Regions from separate parts of the Shouchella sp. JSM 1781072 genome, predicted to be linked through region 1. Evidence: predicted binding sites of a transcription regulator. Region 1 holds the regulator's gene; the other holds the start of a gene.

Region 1 (4,217 bases):
TTTAGCTTTTGCGGTGTCACATCCGTACCCTCTTCATCAACAACTTTAACGGAATGTAGTTGATTTTTAAATGTGGAGCGGAACGTATTTAAATATTCTTTTCGAAGCGCTTGCTGTTCGTCTTTTTGCTGCTTCGTTAATCCTGATGTCTTCGCTAGTTGAGACAGTTCATTGATTCGGTCTAATTTTGATTTTGATAACAACGTCAATCACCTATCCTTCGGTTGTCATCATAGCATCTTCATTTCATTAGATCAACTCATCTGATTTTGTTTGCTCGTATTGCTGAAAACGCCGATGTACCGTTGCTTTTGAACAATGATAACCTAACCCATTTAACGTTATCGCAATGTCATGAAACGTTAGCTTTTTCTCTCGCAATCTAACAATTTCTTCAATTGGGAGGTCTTTTTTACTGCGTCCCCCACTACCTGTATCTTTTAAGTTGCGCTCCGGATGATACCCTTTTTCAATCGCTTTTCTCATCCCGCGTTTGATTTTCAAGTTATGTAATTTTCGCTGGTACTCTTCCACGATGGCTACGATTTCAAAAACCATCTCGTCTGCTTCTGATAAATGTAATGCACCATCGTTGTGACATGTATAAATCGTAATGCCATACTTTTGAAGTTGATATAGAATAGCAGTCCTCGCTCTTCCCCTACCAATTCTCGTCTCGTCTGTTACAAGCAAATGCGTAAACGTTTGTTTTTTTGCTTGATCTAAAAGAAATAGAAGATTATCGCGATCCAAGTCATATCCACTAGCAACCTCAGAAAGACAATCGCTCACTTCTATTCCATGTTGATGAGCCATTTTCACTAATTCATCTTCTTGACGAGCTAAAGACGTTTGTTGACTTTCTTTATCCGTACTAACTCGACAATATAAAATGGCTTTATTTCGTTTCATACTGTACCTCCCACTGCAATGTTTCAGCGACTAACGATCATTTAAAAGGATTACGTGACTGTCCGTATTGCTGTTTCGATCCTCTACTTGCTCGTTCTCATCACCATCAAAGGATAACAAACTACTAAACATAAATAAAACAGTAATAATACCAGCAATAATAATTCCTTTTTCTTGATTCTTCTTCATTATCGATCACCCGTTCGTAAGAATATTTGTTCTTACTCTAAGATACTTCGAACTTTTGTTCGTGTCAAGCATTTTTAGAACTTATGTTTGCGTTCGTATGTTCGATGTGCTAAAGTAAAGATAACGAATACATAGATAAAGCAGGTGAAGAGGAGTGTCTAAATTATCTACTAGACAAGAAGAAATTTTATTATTTATTAAAGATGAAGTAAAAAAGAAAGGCTATCCGCCTTCCGTACGTGAAATTGGGGAAGCAGTAGGTTTAGCATCAAGCTCAACCGTACATGGTCATCTTGCTCGTCTTGAAAAGAAAGGATACATTCGTCGTGATCCTACGAAACCTCGAGCAATTGAAGTGCTTTCGCTTGAAGAAGCACTGGACGAGCCTTCCATTATTCGTGAACGTGCACGCTATATTCCTGTAATTGGTAAGGTTACAGCAGGTAGTCCAATTACAGCGATTGAAAATATCGATGACTACCTCCCCCTTCCAGATCATATGTCTGGTCATGAACAAGTGTATGCCTTAGTTATTCAAGGTGAAAGTATGATCGAAGCGGGTATTTTCGATGGGGACCAAGTCATTGTGAAGCAACAGCAAAGTGCTGATAATGGTGATATTATTGTTGCGATGACTGATGAAAATGAAGCCACCGTCAAACGTTTTTTCCGAGAAAAGAACTACATTCGCCTTCAGCCTGAAAATTCAACAATGAAGCCGATTATACTAGACAATTGTACGATTTTAGGAAAAGTCATTGGTGTTTTCCGAACGATCCATTAAACATAAAGAAAGAGCACCGGAAAACCCAGTGCTCTTTTTTTACGCCTTTATTGATGATGGGCTTGACTGTCAGCCTCATTCTCTTCTTTTTTACTTTCACTATTTAACATGATTTTTAAAACAATCGCGGTCAGAAGAAACAAGACGCCGGCACTAATAAATACATACGGAATACCAAAACTCGCTGCAATTAAACCGCCTGAGACCGGTCCTAATACGTTTCCTAAAAAACGAAAGCTTTGATTATAACCGAGCACTTCCCCTTGCATCGATACTGGACACGCTTGGCGAATAAACGCTGTCGTGCAAGGAATTAATCCTCCTACCGCTAAACCAAAGACGAAGCGTAACACAATTAATTGCCAGAGTGAATCAACGAATGCTTGCGGAATGAAAAACACACCAGACAAAATAAGTAAAATGAGCATTACCTTTTCATGGCCCATTCGATCACCTAGCTGTCCCCATTTTCGAGTTGACAATAAGTTCCCTAAACCGGTTATTGAAAACGCTAAACCGGCTAAAAATGCCATATTTTCAACTGGCCCGACTAAATCATTAACGAATAGAGCTAAAAGTGGCTGGACGCTAAACAATGCCATTTGAATAATGAGCGCTACAACCATTACCATGATTAGCATAGGGGAACGAACAATAAATGCCAGTACCTCTTTTGCTGCATATTTCCGCTTTTTCTCACCTTTTTCTTCATAAATCACTTCTTTTACCCCAAAAACAACAAGTAGTGATGCGAGGGTTAAGATTGACGCGGTCAATACAAACGTTAATTCCATTCCAACAGTATCTGCGATCAGACCTCCAAACAAAGGTCCTAGTAAACCTCCAGAAACAGTACCTGTCTGTAAAGTTCCGAGCGTTTCTCCTGCTGTACGCTTACTACTTTGTGCTGCAATTAGAGCCATTGATGCAGGGATAAACCCTGTCGCAAGCCCCATGAAAGCACGCAGAACAAACAATGCCTCAACAGATTGAACATACCCCATAAGAAATACCGAGATGGCAATCCCAAAACCAGTTCCAATGAGTACTTTTTTTCGTCCGTAACGATCTCCAATTCGTCCCCAAATTGGCGCAACGAGAAAAGCAACTAAGAAAGAAATACCGAAAACAAAGCCAGACCATCTTTGAACATCTTCACCTGAATATTGTCCGAACGATTCAATGTAAAGAGATAAAAATGGAATGACCATTGTCATACTTGCACCAACAAACAAGTTGGCAAACCACATAATCATTAAATTACGCTTTTCCGCTTTTATACTGATCACCTTCGTTGTCTAAAGATCTTCCTTGTTTATTTCGCAACTCTAAATATATGCGAAAAAAAAACAGCCGTCAAACGCTCTCTCCTAGCTAAATCTGTAAGAAAAGAGTCTAAACAGCCCGTTTTCTTTCATTTCATTCTCTTTTCACACATCCGAAAAAATTTCATAGGATGACTATAACCCATACATAGGAGGCGAATGGAATGGATCTTTCAGATGAAATGGTATTGCTTATCACCATTCTTGTCCTGTTTTTGTTACTTGTCATTGTAGGAATTATTTTATTTTATCTTTAACCGCTTCAAAAAAGCGAAAGTGTTTGGTAGCGTATTTCAACTAAATTCGTTACACTCACTCCAAGCAAACGAACTTGGTGACGGATCTCTCCATATTCAAACCACAATTCTTGCACATACTGATATAACGCTTCACTTGTGTGAACGTAATCAGGTAAACTAATCCGCCTCGTTATCGTTTCAAATGATCGATAGCGAATCTTCAAGACAATAGTTTTCCCTTGTTTTTTTACTCGTTCAAGGGAAGCTTGCACTTCATCTGCTAAAAGTCTTAGTTTTAATAAAACATCTTCATCGGTTACAAGTGGTTGTGCATACGTATGTTCTTTTCCAACCGATTTTCGATCACGATGCAGTTTCAGCCGATTGTTATCAATGCCCCTTGCTCGTTTGTAATAAGATAAACCAGCTTTTCCGAAATGATGAACAAGATCAAGCTGAGTCATCTTGTATAAATCATCGCCTACATAGATGTTCAGACTGTGCATTTTTTCAGCAGTTTTTGGCCCGATACCTGGAAACTTCTCTACGGCTAGTTCTTTTATAAACGTCAGTGCCTTGTCTGGTGGAATGACAGTGAGTCCAGCAGGCTTTTTGACATCGGACGCAATTTTAGCTAAAAATTTATTATAGGATACGCCTGCAGAACTTGTTAGCCCCGTTTTCTCCCAAATATCAAGCTGAATTTGACGGGCTAATTTACTCGCACTCTTTTCATGATAATGATTATCCGTCACATCTAAATAAGCT
Region 2 (4,217 bases), on a different contig from region 1:
TTTTTTCTTTCATGTACGTTTCATCTGTTTTTGTCGTTGATTTTACGTTATTCATTTTCATCATCTCCTAATTCGTGTAATTTATTGTCTTTTACTAAATAGAGCATCTAGATAGCCAGAGGCATTTAAATCTCCATCAGCCCATTTACCAACTAAGAAACCAATTGTAATGAATAGTCCAACGGCAACGGTGTACCAAAAGCCAATCGTAAAAAAGAGAACACTGAACACCGCTGCAATCAGAAGACCTACAATCCGTCCGCGATAACGCTTTACAGTTTCTGGATTCATGCGCACCCTCCTTAAATAACACGTTGCCGCTTATTTTGATTCGGTTGATTCTGTTTCACAAATACTTTCACTTCAGAAACAGCTACTTCTAACCATGATTCAAGATCTTGCTTTACCCGGTCCTGTAATTTTTTTGCGTTTTGTTGGACAGGGTTTGGCCCAAAAGGCGTATACGTAATTTCCAATGCTACTTGATTGGAATCTCTAGAGATCCTTGAATGGATTTCTAACGAACGCATCCCATCAAGGGACCGTGCGCTTTTTAATGCAGTTGATTCAATTGACTGCTTTGAAATTCCAATTTCCCCTACCTCAGTAGAGACGTGATAGGAATGAATTTCACTTTCACTTCTTCTGAAACTAGCAAAAAACAAAATCAAGGATAGCAAAATCAGAAAGGCGAAGACACCGATCAAGACCCAAAAGTACGGTTCACCAAGGGCAAGGATCTCGTCAAACACATTGTACACATTTGTTATTTGCAGAATGAATCCTACAGAAACAACAAGTGTTAATAAAGCAAACAGTGCCATAAAAAATCGCAGAACGCCATTCATTCTCTCACCTCCTTCAAAAAAACTTGACATCTATCTTGCAAGATTAGACTCGCTATTTTTTTACCCCCACTGCAAAAAGCTAAACCCTCTTTTCTGCAACTTTATAACTAGGTCACTTTTCTTTTTTAGGAAATTCAGAAACTAGGTTAATCTTCTTAAAAATCGGGTACAAAGGAGCTATACACAAACTTTTCAAGGAGTGATTTTTTGCGTAATGTGTATGAGCTAAAAATGAATTCTGGTGAGACAAAGTTATATGGTACAAATATGAGGCTGGAAACGGTTTTGCGAGAGGGTATTAATTTAGAGGAAGTGCTATACGAATTCGGCTATGAACGTGAATTTATTTATACATATATTGAAGATATTAAGCGTGATTGCCTATACTATACGCTTGAAGAAGCCTTATTACATAAAAGACCAATGGAACATTTCTAAAAAGAAACAGACTATTCTTTTCCAGCTTATCGAACTGATCGATAAGCTTTTTTATTGTGCACCTGCCCCTTTCCCGCCATTCAAATAAAATTGGACGTAGCGCATGACTTCTGTCTTAAGTCGATTAGAAGCCCCTCCTGTATAAAGAATTTTTCCGTTTAACCAGCACGCATACGTGTACGTTCGATCTGCTTTGATCTTTGGACGTAAATTCACTCGCATGTTTCGCTTCGCCATTACAGCTTGAGTCTGAAGCAAATCCCTCTCCAAAAAAATGAGTGCTTGCTGAATCACTTTCACGTAAGCTTCAGGAAAAGTCACTTGGATGTTTCGTTTTAAAAACGATTGTTGCTCTGAAATCAGAATTTTTTTAGCAAGCGCGATAAAAATATATGTACGGAAAATGAGTATAGGCTCTGTTTTTACGGTAAGCAAGTGAGCAAAGTCTAGCTCTTGATCTACTCGTGTATTCATTTCGCTCGCCACCTTTCTTTCTCGTTTATTATATACGAATATACGTTCGGTATTCAAGTAAAAAGAAAAGCTGACAACAATTGATTTATTGCCAGACTTTTTCATAATCCTGTTTATCTTGCACCTACAACTGGATGCGGGACGTAACGTTCTTCTAGATAGTGCATTTCTTGAGATGTGAGCTTGACATCCAACGCCCCTACTGCGCTTTCCAAATGTTTTTCTTTTTGAGCACCTATGATGGGAGCCACGACTGGATCCTTGTTCAGCAACCAAGCCAGTGCCACTTTATCACGTGAAACCCCATGTTGATCGGCAATTTCTCCTACACGCTCTATAATTCCTCGATCCACATCCTGCATGGGGTCATACTTTGATTTTTGTGTTTGGTCAGTTTCAGAGCGTGGGGTGGATTCAGACGGATCCCGCGTTAAACGACCTGCTGCTAGTGGGCTATAGGGCGTGACCGCAATTTGTTGATCACTGCAATATGGCATCATTTCTCGCTCTTCTTCCCGATAGATCATATTATAGTGGTTTTGCATCGATACAAATGGCGTCCATCCATTTTCCTTTGCTATGTGCTGCGCCTTTTGAAATTGCCATGTAAACATGGCGCTCGCCCCAATATGCCGCGCCTTTCCTGCTTTCACCACATCATGCAAGGCTTCCATCGTCTCTTCAATAGGCGTGTCGTAGTCCCAGCGATGAGTAATGTATAAGTCAACATAATCCATTCCTAGCCGTTCTAAACTATGGTCAATTTCCGTTAAAATTTCTTTCCGAGAAAGTCCCCCACTGTTCGGTCTGTCAGGTCGCATCGGCATAAACACTTTTGTTGCCACAACAATGTCATCTCGGTTTGCGTAGTCATTTAGCGCTTTTCCTAAAACTCGCTCACTTTCACCCATTGAATAAATGTTCGCCGTGTCAAAGAAATTAATGCCAAGATCAAGAGCCTTTTTAATAACCGGGCGACTTTTCTCTTCATTTAAGATCCATTTATGAATCCAATTATTCGGGTCCCCGAAACCCATCGCACCTAAACAAAGTCGCGAAACGTCCATTCCTGTGTTGCCGAATTTAACATAGTCCATTACGATAAGCCTCCTTTTCCTCCTAGTTTACCCTCTAGACTAAACTCCAACGCAAATTAATAGTACTCGTTTAGATTAAAACGCCGGCAAGAAAATGCTGACAAGTCGATGTCAGTGTTTCCAGAAATAATTAGCTGACTTAATGCTTGACCCACCGCACTACTAAATTTAAACCCGTGACCAGAAAAGCCCGCCGCGATTGCAACATGTTCATGCCGCGGATGCCGATCAATAATAAAGCGATCATCTGGTGTCATGGTATAAAGGCATGTCTTTCCATATGTCAGATTCCCTACTTTAGGCAAGGAATGGCGTAAAAATGTATGTAAATCCTCTTCATCCTCTTTCCTTGCCCCAAAAGGCTGCAAATCATGATTAGGGTTTACGGGCACGCCTCCATCGTGACGTCCGACTTTTAAACCAGCGCCGTCAATACTAGGGAAGCCATAGTACAAACCATTCTCTGTTTCAAACGCAAAAGCTGGAAATTGTTCTGAACCGTAGTGTCGTTCATCGGCATCGTACCATGCAAAAGTCTTCCGAAGAGGAGTCAGAGGAACCGTCAAATCAAGCTTCGCTAACATTTCCTGCGCCCATGCTCCTGAGGTAACGACGAGCGAATGGGCATTATAGGTATCTGTTTTTGTAAAAACAGTCACAGAATCTTTGTGTATCTCTACATCTTGAACGCTCGTATCTCCGATTATGGTGGCTCCGTATGATTCCGCTAACGTACGGTACGCATCAATACTCTCCTCGCACCTCAACACACCCGAGTTTGGTTCAAAACAACCAACATAGCCTGGCTGTACGTTGACACCTGGGTACCGATGATGAATATCGTTTGCATTTAAAACTTCTAATGGAAGTTGATACGCCTCGGCACTTTTCAACGTTCCTTGAACCAACTTACTTTCTTCTTTCCCCACACTTAATACACCTGTTTTTAAAAACAACGATTTTCCGCTCTCTCTTTCAAGTGACGTCCACAATTCTTGCGCTCTCAGCACAAATGGAACATAGAGCGATCCTTCTGCGTAGGCATGACGAATGATTCGTGTCTCTCCATGGTGACTTCCCCTTTGATGAGGTGGATGAGACGAATCAAGTAACAACACTCGTTTGCCACTCTTCGCCAAAAAATAGCCTGCCGCCATCCCCATTGAGCCGGCACCAACAACCAAAACATCATACTGCATCTGCTCTCCACCTTCATTGCATGAATTTTCGTACTAGTATACGATAATTAGATGAAGAGCGAAAGAGGATCACGTCAAACGCATACTCTTCTCCCTCAGCCATATACTGTATGGATTTGTTCTAAATAGAGGGGGGAAATGACGGATGTGTACATCGGTAA

Evidence for each region. Region 1 encodes LexA, which represses DNA repair genes until DNA is damaged. Its sites were predicted from a motif close to CGAACATATGTTCG; they were not measured.
Region 2: the regulator LexA is predicted to act here: its motif matches at 1,796-1,809, upstream of ACE1TH_RS15190 (YhjD family protein).

Annotation. Positions count from the first base shown of each region.
Region 1 covers NZ_JBHFQE010000001.1:902,835-907,051, reverse strand. Annotated here, with positions in the region: gene ACE1TH_RS04810 (DUF896 domain-containing protein) at 1-203, opposite strand, end outside; gene ACE1TH_RS04805 (YneB family resolvase-like protein) at 250-912, opposite strand; gene ACE1TH_RS04800 (hypothetical protein) at 943-1,101, opposite strand; gene lexA (transcriptional repressor LexA) at 1,256-1,885, shown strand; gene ACE1TH_RS04790 (MFS transporter) at 1,933-3,141, opposite strand; gene dinB (DNA polymerase IV) at 3,473-4,217, opposite strand, start outside.
Region 2 covers NZ_JBHFQE010000003.1:259,903-264,119, forward strand. Annotated here, with positions in the region: gene ACE1TH_RS15170 (Asp23/Gls24 family envelope stress response protein) at 1-55, opposite strand, end outside; gene ACE1TH_RS15175 (DUF2273 domain-containing protein) at 82-291, opposite strand; gene amaP (alkaline shock response membrane anchor protein AmaP) at 303-848, opposite strand; gene ACE1TH_RS15185 (hypothetical protein) at 1,056-1,286, shown strand; gene ACE1TH_RS15190 (YhjD family protein) at 1,338-1,760, opposite strand; gene ACE1TH_RS15195 (aldo/keto reductase) at 1,874-2,857, opposite strand; gene solA (N-methyl-L-tryptophan oxidase) at 2,914-4,056, opposite strand; gene ACE1TH_RS15205 (choloylglycine hydrolase family protein) at 4,202-4,217, shown strand, end outside.